Regions from separate parts of the Alcanivorax xiamenensis genome, predicted to be linked through region 2. Evidence: predicted binding sites of a transcription regulator. Region 2 holds the regulator's gene; the other holds the start of a gene.
The links. The regulator sigma-54, encoded in region 2, starts transcription at its own class of promoters, with help from an activator protein. The targets are predictions, from matches to a motif close to TGGCACNNNNNTTGCTNT.
Positions count from the first base shown of each region.

Region 1: a site for sigma-54 is predicted at 1,889-1,906, ahead of atzF (allophanate hydrolase). Genes of this name have one in related genera too.

Region 1 covers NZ_AQPF01000003.1:188,928-194,647, forward strand. The annotation lists gene A6D6_RS03690 (glycerophosphodiester phosphodiesterase family protein) at 1-1,734, shown strand, start outside; gene atzF (allophanate hydrolase) at 1,946-3,727, shown strand; gene uca (urea carboxylase) at 3,742-5,720, shown strand, end outside.
Region 2 covers NZ_AQPF01000002.1:139,017-144,736, reverse strand. The annotation lists gene A6D6_RS02225 (RDD family protein) at 1-313, shown strand, start outside; gene A6D6_RS02220 (HPr family phosphocarrier protein) at 460-729, opposite strand; gene rapZ (RNase adapter RapZ) at 726-1,580, opposite strand; gene ptsN (PTS IIA-like nitrogen regulatory protein PtsN) at 1,653-2,126, opposite strand; gene hpf (ribosome hibernation-promoting factor, HPF/YfiA family) at 2,135-2,434, opposite strand; gene A6D6_RS02200 (RNA polymerase factor sigma-54) at 2,503-3,969, opposite strand; gene lptB (LPS export ABC transporter ATP-binding protein) at 4,305-5,030, opposite strand; gene lptA (lipopolysaccharide transport periplasmic protein LptA) at 5,033-5,686, opposite strand; gene lptC (LPS export ABC transporter periplasmic protein LptC) at 5,661-5,720, opposite strand, start outside.

The DNA of each region.
Region 1 (5,720 bases), on a different contig from region 2:
AGCCAGGGCGGTCTTGCCCTGCAAGCCGCGGGCACCCTGTTCCGGGTGGACCGGATCACCGTCACCGAGCAGCTCGAGGCCCTGCCGAACCTGCCCACCGTCTTCACCGTCAACGAGCCGGAAACCGGCGTCGCCATGGCGCCAACACTGGTGCGAACCGCCGACGCGGACACCGACCTGTCCGGACTACAGGCCAGCAATGTACTGTTCACCCTGGATAAAAACCTGAACCTGCTTGATGACAGCGATCAGGTCATCACCACACTGGCGGATTATCTGGGCCAGGACACGGTCACGGCCATTCCCACCCTGCGCATTCGCGAGGCGGACACAATCAACGCTCTGAGCACGCTGGTCAGTGAGCGCAACCTGATGGATCTGACAGTGTTGTCCGACGACGCCGAACTGCTGGCCGCCGCCCGCGAAGCCATGCCAATGGTGCGAGCCGCGCTGGATCTCAGTGGCGCCTCCCTCGGCAATACACGTCAGGACCTGCTTGGCGTGGTTCACGCCACCAACCGTGCCGGCGCCAAGATCGCGTTGCTGCCGAGCAACCTGATCACCGCTGACAACGTGGCGTACCTGCAACGGATGCTGATCACGGTCTGGGCCGGTTCCACCAATACCTCCGCCACCCGGGCGGCGGAACTGCTCACCACCGGAGTCAACGGTATCGTCAGCGCCGATACCGCGCTCTACGTTGACCTGCTGGGTCGCTTCCCGGAACACACGCTGCTACGCAAACCGCTGGTGGTTGGCCACCGGGGCGTTCCTTCCCTGTACCCGGAAAACACTCTCGAAGGCGCGCAACACGCCTGGGAACTGGGGGCCGACGCGATCGAGAACGACATCTATCTGACCGCCGACAATCATGTGGTGATCATGCACGATGGCACCGTGGACCGGACCACCGACGGCACCGGAAACGTCGAGGATATGACGCTGGAACAGCTCAAGGCACTCAATATCGAGCACGATTCCCTGACCGGCTTGAAAGTCCCGACCCTGAACGAGTTCTTCGAAGCGTTCAAGGGCAAGCCCGTGATGCACTTCGTCGAGATCAAAAGCGGCAAACCGGAAATCGTCGACCATCTGAAGACCGCCATCGATGAATATGGGGTGGCCGACCAGGTCGTGGTGATCTCCTTCTCCGACAGCCAACTGCTACGAATGCGTGAGATCATGCCGGAAGTCACCGTCGGCTATCTCAACAGTCTCGGCGCCGACAGCGATCTGCGTAAATCGCTGCGCCGGATACTGTCCGCCACGCAGACCCTGTCTTCCACCTTCAACCCTTCCTACGGTGGTCTGAACAATACATTGATGGAAGCCGCCAAACATCGCGGCACCACCTTCTGGCCCTGGACATTCCGTGATCAGACCATCGCCGAAACGTTCTACGCCGCCGGCACTCACGGCCTGACCACCGACTACGCGCAATGGTTCAGCGCCTATCCGGTGAACGTCGCCAGCGACAATACGCAGATCATCGTCAACGCCGGAGAAACCGCCAGCGCGCCGATAACCCTGACGCTGCAGGATGGCCGTCAGCAAGCGGCCCAGAGCGACCAGATGCTGGTGGTCGACAGCACCATCGACTACACCAGCGCCAACGGCCAGGTGGTTTTCAACGGTACCGGCCATGCCACGGTACTGGTGGGCCATGTCGAAAGCCTGGGCGATGGCCGCGAATACCGTATCTACTCCTCACCGGTTTCAGTCAGCGTTCATTAACGGCGTATCTGAATATCCCCAGGCAATCCGGCGCCCCGTTCTTGGGCTTATGCCCTGGAACGGGGCACACACAGCCAGCCCTGATCCGCTGTCTGTCTTGGAAGGTCGCTTCGAAACCGCTGAATAGCGGGTCTCATGACATCTTGTTCCAGGTTGGCACCGCCTTTGCACTGACTCGCATACCTATTGGTATACAACGAGGTATGCGAACGTGCTTGGCTGGACTCTGCAACAATGGCGTGACGCCTATCAGACCGGGGACTACACGCCGGTCTCAGCAATAAAAACGCTGTACACGACACTGCGTGACAGCGAACGGAGTCTGTGGATCCATCTGCTGGACGAGTCCGATCTGGTGGCCCGGGCCGAGCAATTGACCGATCCTTCCCTGCCGCTGTTTGGCGTTCCTTTCGCGGTAAAAGACAACATAGACGTGGCCGGCCTGCCGACCACCGCCGCCTGTCCCGCTTTCACTTATACCGCTGACCATACCGCCCCGGTGGTACAGGCACTGTTGGCTGCCGGCGCCATTCTGGTCGGTAAAACCAATCTGGATCAGTTGGCCACCGGGCTGGTCGGCGTGCGCTCGCCCTACGGCGCGGTGCCCAATCCCTTCAATCCGGATTACATCACCGGCGGCTCCAGTTCCGGCTCCGCCGCGGTGGTTTCCCTGGGACTGGTGCCGTTCGCGCTGGGCACCGACACCGCCGGTTCCGGCCGCATACCCGCCGGTTTTACCAACACCGTTGGCCTGAAACCCACCAAGGGCAGCATGAGCACCCGCGGCGTGGTACCGGCTTGCCGCACTCTGGATTGCGTGAGTGTATTCGCCCTGTCAGTGGCGGACGCGGAAACCGTTTACGACCTGTATCGCGGCTACGATGCCGGGGACAGCTACAGCCGCCCTGATCCGGCTTCGCGCCCCAAGGCCCTGCCGGCGCGGCCGAAGCTCGGCATTCCCGATCAGCTGCCCTGGTTCGGCGACAGACAGGCGGAGCAAGCCTGGAAACAACAGCTCGACGCCATGGCCGAAATCGCCGAATTAGTGCCGCTGGATCCGCAGGTGCTGCACGACACCGCCGCCCTCCTCTATCAAGGCCCCTGGGTAGCCGAGCGTTACTCCGTGGCGGAACCCTTGATGCAAGAACAGGACACGCTGCTGCCGGTGATCCGCGATGTCATCGGCGTGGCCGAGGGCATGAGCGCGGTCGATGCGTTCCGCGCCCAGTACAAACTGGCGGATCTGAAACGCCAGGCCGACGCGCTGCTGTCCCAGGTGGATGCACTGCTGGTGCCAACCTCGCCGGGCATCTATCGCATCGACGACGTCAACGCCGATCCCATTCGCCTCAACAGCCAGCTCGGAGTCTGGACCAACTTCGTCAATCTGCTCGATCAGTGCGCCCTGGCCCTGCCCGGCGGCTTCCGTAAGGACGGTCTGCCTTGCGGTATCACCCTGATCGGCCCGGCCTGGCACGACGCCGCCCTGGCCGAGTTCGGGCGCCGCTGGCAACAGCATCAGCCCTGGCGGGCCGGAGCCGTGGGCAGAGATCTGCCGAACCTCACACCGGCGCCAGCCAGCGAAGACAACGCCGCTCACATCACCGTGGCGGTGGTGGGCGCCCACCTCAGTGGCATGCCTCTGAATGGCCAACTGACCGAACGCGGCGGCGTCTTGCTGGAAGCCACCGAAACCGCGCCCTGCTACCGCCTTTACGCCCTGGCCAATACCACGCCGCCGAAACCCGGCCTGATCAAGAGCGATGACGGCGCCGCCATTCAGATTGAACTGTGGCAACTGCCGGTCAGCGAGTTCGGCAGCTTTGTCGGACTGATCCCGCCACCACTGGGGATCGGATCTCTTGAAACCGCCGATGGCCGCCTGGTGAAAGGGTTCATCTGCGAGGGCTGGGCCATCGACGACGCCACTGACATCACCGCACTGGGGGGCTGGCGGGCCTACATCGCCCAACAGCAAAACACAGCAAACTGAAAGAGAGCGGAACCATGTTCACGGAAACAGGGCAGCAGGCAACCGGTTTACAAAAAGTGCTCATCGCCAATCGGGGGGAAATCGCGGTCCGCATCTGCCGCACCCTGAAACAAATGGGCATCGCCTCCGTGGCGGTGTACTCCGACGCCGACCGCAACAGTCAGCACGTCAGCGCCGCCGATGAAGCGGTGGCCCTGGGTGGCCAGACCGCCGCCGAAAGCTATCTGCGTACCGACGCCATTCTGAAGGCGGCGCGGGAAACCGGCGCCGACGGCATCATCCCGGGCTACGGCTTTCTTTCCGAGAACGCCGACTTCGCCGAAGCCTGTGATGCCGAAGGTATTGCCTTCATCGGTCCGACGCCAACACAGTTGCGCCAGTTCGGACTCAAGCACGAGGCCCGCGCCCTGGCCGAAGCCGCCGGCGTGCCACTGGCTCCCGGCACCGGGCTGTTGAAGGATCTGGACGAAGCCCGGCAAGCCGCCTTGGAGATCGGTTATCCGGTGATGCTGAAAAGCACCGCCGGCGGCGGCGGCATCGGCCTGACCCGCTGCAATAGCGAAGAGGAGCTGGTGGCGGCGTTTGAATCCGTGCGCCGGCTTGGCGAAAGTTTCTTCTCCGACAGCGGCGTGTTCCTGGAGCGGTTCGTGGCCCGGGCCCGCCATATCGAAGTACAGATTTTCGGTGACGGCGACGGCACCGTGCTGGCGTTGGGGGAGCGGGAGTGTTCGCTGCAACGCCGCAACCAGAAGGTGGTCGAGGAAACCCCGGCTCCGAATCTGCCCGAAACCACCCGAGAACAGTTGCGCGAAAGCGCGCGCCGCCTTGGCGAGTCGGTCAACTACCGCTCCGCCGGCACCGTCGAGTACGTGTACGACGACGAGCGCGACGAGTTCTATTTCCTCGAGGTCAACACTCGCCTGCAGGTGGAGCACGGCGTCACCGAAGAAATCTTCGACGTCGATCTGGTGGCCTGGATGGTGATGCTGGCCGGCGGGGAACGGCCACCGCTGGACCGGACCTATCAGGTCAATGGTCACGCCATGGAGGTTCGTATTTATGCGGAAGACCCGCTGAAGGCATTCCAGCCCAGCCCCGGCGAGCTTACCGAAGTGGCTTTCCCGGCGGCGGCGCGCCTGGACGGCTGGGTCGACACCGGCACCGTGGTCAGCCCGCACTACGATCCTCTGCTGGCGAAACTGATCGTCCATGCCGACGATCGCGAAGCCGCTCTACGGAAAATGCAGACCGCCCTGGCGGAAACCCGCCTCAGCGGCATTGCCACCAACCTGGATTACCTGCGGCAGATTCTGATCGACCCGAACGTGGCGACCGGCCGCGTCTCCACTCGTTATCTGGAGACCTTCGAATATCGTCCCCGCGTATTCGAGGTACAGGAACCGGGGACCTATACCACGGTGCAGGACTATCCCGGCCGGGCCGGCTACTGGGATATCGGCGTGCCGCCCTCCGGCCCGATGGATGATTACGCGTTCCGTCTGGCCAACCGCATCGTCGGCAACCACGACAGCGCCGCCGGCCTGGAAGCCACGCTGATCGGCCCGACGCTGTACTTCCATAGCGAAACGATTGTCGCCCTCACCGGCGCCACCTGTGACGCCACCCTGGACGGGGAAGCCGTCGCGCTGTGGCAACCGATACGGGTCCGTGCCGGCCAGACCCTGGTCACCGGCAAGGTGACCAGCGGCTGCCGCACCTACATCGCCATACGTAATGGTATCGACGTGCCCGATTACCTGGGCAGCAAATCCACTTTCGTGCTTGGACAGTTCGGCGGCCATGGCGGCCGTACTTTGCGCAAGGGTGATGTGCTGTCCCTGTGCCAGCCTCAGTTGCCCGGCTGCCCGACCCCAGCGCCGATGCATGAACCATCGCCGGCGGACGCCGCGCTGATCCCTGACTATCCGCAACATTGGGAAATCAAAGTGCTATACGGCCCCCACGGGGCGCCGGATTATTTTACCCAGGACGC
Region 2 (5,720 bases):
CATGAGCTTCTTTCTGGTGCTCGTCGTGCCGGCCTATTTGCTGATGGCGCTGGTAATGGAGGCCGGGCCCAGGCAGGCGACGCCGGGGAAACGGATGCTCGGGCTCAGGGTGACGAATCGGGAGTTTCAGCGGCTGCCCTTCCTGCACAATTTATGGCGGGTCATAGCGTTCGTGGTGGTCAATGCGCTGACCAGCAAGGTGGTGATCCTGGTGAACCTGTTCCTGAAAGGATACCTTCTGCACGATCGCGTCAGCCGCAGTTATGTCATCAACTGGGCGCGCAGTCAGAGGGAGGAGAAAGACGCGAAATGACGTCCTGTTCGCTGCCAAGGCAGCTTCCCACAGCAACTCCGTCGCGCTCTCTGTGGGAAGCTGCCTTGGCAGCGAATACAGCGCGATTTCATATCTCCAAGACCAATAGATGGCACGCCACTGGTCTGTGGACCGCTCCCGCGAACTTATTCCGCTTCGTCAAAGCGGCGGGCGAACAGGTCGGTCAGTTCCTCCATGGCCGGCTGTTCATCATCGCCGTCCACCCGCACCGTGAGGCTGGTGCCCTTGGCGGCGCCGAGGGTGAGCAGGCCCATGATGCTCTTGGCATCGATCCGGCGTTCGTTATGAAGCACTTGAATGGTGCAGCTGTAACGTGACGCCACACTGACCACCTTGGCGGCGGCGCGCGCATGCAGCCCCAGTTTGTTGATGATGGTGAGTTCCTTCTCGATCATCCCTCCAACTCCCGGTGCCGCACATGCAAGGGAATGGCTTTATTGCGCAGGCGCTGGGCCAGCTGTTCGGCCAGATACACGGAGCGATGGCGGCCACCGGTGCAGCCGATGGCAACGGTAACGTAACTGCGGTCGTTGGCGGCGTAGCTGGGCAGCCAGCGAACCAGGAACTGGAAAATATCGTCGATCAAATCTTCGGTTTCCTGATGAGATTGCAGGAAGGCCGCCACCTCGTCGTCGCGACCGGTCAGAGCGCGCAGATCACCGTGCCAGTGGGGATTGGGCAGCATGCGCACGTCATAGACCAAATCGGCGTCGTTGGGTAAGCCATTCTTAAAACCGAACGACTGGATCAGCAACGAGAGGCGGACATTGCGGCCGGCGACCCGCTGACGGATCTGGTTGCGCAGGGAATGGACATCCAGGGTGCTGGTGTCGATCACCAGGTCCGCGCGCATACGGATGTCGGCGAGCAGTTCGGCTTCATAGGCGATGGCGTCGGCCAGGGTGCGATCATCGCCGCTGAGCGGGTGGGGGCGGCGAGTGGCGCTGAAGCGTTTGAGCAGGGTGCCGTGATCGGCGTCGAGAAAGATGATTTCCGTTTCCACCTGCAGCTTGCGTAACTCCGCCAGGGTGGAGGGGAACGCCAGCAGTTGTCTCGGCAGGTTGCGGGCATCGACCCCGACGGCGACCCGCTCCAGTACCCGGTCTTCATCATCCAACTGCCCGGCCAGTTGCGGCAGCAGACCCAATGGCAGATTGTCCACGCAATAATAGCCATGGTCTTCCAGTGCCTGTAGGGCTGTGGTTTTACCGGATCCGGACCGGCCGCTGAGAATGGTCAGTTTCATGGCGATTGCCGCTTTCTTCCCCCAAAAGACGCCCGGGCCGGGGAAAACCGGCCGCGCGGGCCCTGTCGTAGCTTATGAAGCCAGGCGCAATTCGGCCTCGGACTCCACGGCGGTAATGTAAAGCTGGTGATCGTCCATTGCCTGGCGCAGTTCACGCCGATAATCCTCGTCGTTGAACAGGTTGGCCAGGTGGCTCAGGGTCTTGAGGTGCTGCTCGGGATTTTGTTCAGGCACCAGCAGAACGAACACCAGATCCACCGGTCGGCCGTCCACGGCATCGAAGTCCACCGGTTCGGCCAGTTTCAGCAGCAGGCCCACCGCCTGCTCGCAGCGTCCGAGTCGGCAGTGGGGAATGGCGATACCTTCACCGATACCGGTGGAGCCCAGGCGCTCCCGGGCCACCAGTGCATCGAACACCTCCTGGGCTCCGAGGTCGCCGCAACTGGCCGCGGCCAGTTCGGCAACCTGATCCAGAAGACGTTTTTTGCTACCCACCTCGATACCGTTATGGGTGCGGTCCTCGGTGAGGAGTTCTCGTACTCGCATAGATCCGCTTAGTGACCGTGCTTGCGGCTCACGGTCTTCTCCTTGTGTTTGAGAATCTGACGATCCAGCTTGCTGGTCAGGGCATCAATAGCCGCGTACATGTCACCAGCCTCGGCGGTGGCGAAGACTTCGGCGCCGGAAATGTGGATGGTGGATTCCGCCTTGTGGGTCTTCGGCTCCGGAGACAGAATCACCTGAATACTGGTGATCTGGTCGAAGTGCCGTTCCAACTTGGAAAACTTGTCGTCCACATAGTCACGAAGGGCTTCGGTGATATCCAGGTGATGGCCACTGATGTTGATTTGCATAGCTGGCTCCTTTGCCTCGTTATTTAACCCTGGCCCCAGGCCCGGGTTACAAGCCGTTTCCCGCGTCGTCAAACCAGGCGTTTGCGAGCGCTGGAAGACGGGATTCGCATCGCCTCTCGATACTTGGCGACGGTCCGGCGCGCCACCTTGATCCCTTGCTCATTAAGCAAACTGGCCAGCTTATTGTCGCTGAGCGGCTTGCGAGGGTTCTCGGCGGCGACCAGCTTCTTAATGATGGCACGAATGGCGGTGGAAGAACATTCACCGCCGCCTTCCGTGTCCACGTGACTGGAAAAGAAATATTTAAGCTCGAACACCCCGCGGGGGGTGAGCATGAACTTCTGATTGGTGACCCGGCTGATGGTGGATTCGTGCATTTCCACCGCCTCGGCGATATCGGCCAGCACCAGCGGTTTCATGGCTTCCTCGCCATAGTGGAAGAAGTCCTGCTGCACCTCGACGATGCGGCGCGCCACCTTCAGCAAAGTGTCGTTACGGCTCTGCAGGCTTTTCAGGAACCAGCGTGCCTCCTGCATGCAGTTGCGCAGGTACTGGCCGTCCTCGCCCTCGGTGCGGCGGGCCAGACGGGCGTATTGGGCGTTCAGGTTGACCTTGGGCAGTACCTCCTCGTTCAGTTCCACCCGCCAGCCGCCACGGAAAGGGCGCACCACCACGTCGGGCACCGCGTATTCCGCCACTTCGCCGCCGATGTGTTCGCCCGGGGCGGGGTCCAGGGTGCGCAGCAGCGCCAGGGCATCGAGGAGTTCGCCTTCCGTCACCCCCATGGCCCGGCGTAGCCCGGCATAGTCGTGCTTCTCCAATAGCGTGAGGTGCTCAAGCAGGGCAGTGGCGGTGTCCAGGTGTGGCGTGTCGGCGGCCTGCTGTCGCAGTTGCACGCCCAGGCACTCGGCCAGGTCACGGCAGGCCACACCGACCGGGTCGAATTGTTGCAGCCGATGCAGGACCGCCACCACTTCGTCTTCCTCCACCGGATCATCGGCGTCGGCGATTTGCCGCTCGGCGGTGCCGATCACATCATCCAGGGGCAGGGACAGGTAGCCGCGGTGGTCGAGGGCGTCGATGAGGATACCGGCGATGACGCGGTCCCGGTCGCTCATCGGGCTGAGATTGAGTTGCCAGAGCAGATGGTCCTGCAGGGTGACCGGAGCGACGTGGCGCTGCTGCCAGGCGTCGGCGTCATCGTCTTCGCCGCTGCCCGAGCCGGAACCGGACTGCCCCACATAGAGGTCGTCCCATTCGCTGTCGCTCTCCACCGGCCCTTCCACCAGATCGTCCAGGGCCTGGTCCCGTTCGAGGTCCATTTCCTCCGCTTCCCAATCCTCGTCGGCGGGGGAGTCATCCTCGGTATAGGTTTCGCCTCCCTCCTCGAGTTCCAGCAGGGGGTTGGTTTCCACGGCCTGCTGGATTTCCTGGCGCAGGTCCAGCGTCGACAGCTGCAGCAAGCGAATCGCCTGTTGCAGCTGCGGCGTCATGGTGAGTTGCTGGCCGATCTGGAGTTGTAGACTCGGTTTCATACTGCCTTGGTGGTCTGGTGAATCGCCAAGGCGGCAGAATAGCAGCGTCTTTCAACGCTTAGCAATCCATTTAAGCAATATGTATGCCAATGTTGAAATTGCAATTGAAAAAGAGTAAGGAGAATCGTGGTTCCTTCCAGTATGAAGAGAGTCACTGGTGTCCCGCGATTGTGGGGGCGGCCGCCATGGATGGCGGCTCCAAATGCCGGGTGTTGCCGGAGGGCGATGCCGGATCAAGTCCGGCATGACATTTTCAGGTCTTGGACTTGGCGTGCCAGCGTGTTGCGTGTAAGCGTGCCAGCAATTTATGGGGCGCCAGCGGTTCTCCTGATAAGTCAAAGCCGGAAGTCCGCACCCAGATAGACGTCGCGGACCTGCTGGTTGCCGAGGATGGTCTGGGAATCGCCCTCGGCGATGATGTGGCCGGCGCTGCAGATATAGGCGGTATCACAGATATCCAGCGTTTCGCGCACGTTGTGGTCGGTGATCAGCACGCCGATGCCGCGATCCTTGAGGTGGCGGATAATGCCCTTGATGTCATTCACCGAGATCGGGTCCACCCCGGCGAACGGCTCATCCAGCAAAATGAACGCCGGGTCCGTGGCCAGGCCACGGGCGATTTCCGCCCGCCGCCGCTCACCGCCGGACAGGCTCATGCCCATGCTGTCGCGGATATGGGTAATGTGAAATTCCTCGAGCAGGTTGTTCAGTTCCTGCTCGCGCTCGGTTTTGCTCAGTTCCTTGCGGGTTTCGAGGATCGCCATGATGTTCTGCTCGACGGTCAGGCGGCGGAAGATGCTCGCCTCCTGGGGCAGATAGCCGATGCCACGCTTGGCGCGTCCGTGCATGGGCAGGTGGGTGATGTCCTCACCATTGATCTCGATGCGCCCGGCGTCCGCTTCCACCAGCCCGACGATCATATAGAAACAGGTAGTCTTGCCGGCACCGTTTGGGCCCAGCAGGCCGACGATCTGGCCCGCTTCCACCTCCAGGGAGACGTCCTCGATGACCCGGCGCCCCTTGTAGCTTTTGGCCAGTTGGCGGGCATTCAGTTTCGCCATGGTCAGGGGCTCTCCGTGTTGCTGGGGGGGCTCGCCGGCGTGGAGGCCGGGGTTTCGCTGGTGGGCGATTGGGTATTGTCATCGCCCTGATCCTGGCCGGTCTGCTTGCTTTGCGACGTTTCGTCGTCGCCATTCTGTGCCTGGGAGGCGTTCGTGGCCGGAATCACCAGCCGCACCCGTTTGTCGCCCTCGCTGCTGGCGTCCATGCGCCGGGAGTTGAGGTCGTATTCCACCCGTGCGCCCTCGAAGGTATTGCCCTGATGCTGCACATAGGCGTTGCCAGTGAGGATCAGGCGGCGGCGTTTGAGGTCGTAAACCAGCTTGTCGGCGTGGGCGTTCAGGTCCTTGCCTTCGCGCATGCGCACTGGACTGCCGGTGGCTTCCACTCGCACCAGTTGCTCATTCTCGGTGAACAGGCGCAAGACGTCGGCGTTGAGTTTGCGGTTGCCCTGAATCAGTTCGGCGTCGCCCCGGTATACGCCAGTGCCGGCGTCCCGTTCGAACACGGCCTGGTTGGCACTGACCTCCACCGGGCCTTCGGCGCCGGACTGGGCCACGGCCAGTGCCGGGACCAGGAGGGCGGCGGCCATGACCACGCGCAGGCGGCGCAGTGGGCCGTGCACCGGACCGTTAGGGCTTGGGTCCTTTGAATTCACTTACTACTCCTTGCTTGAGAGTCATGCGCCCGGT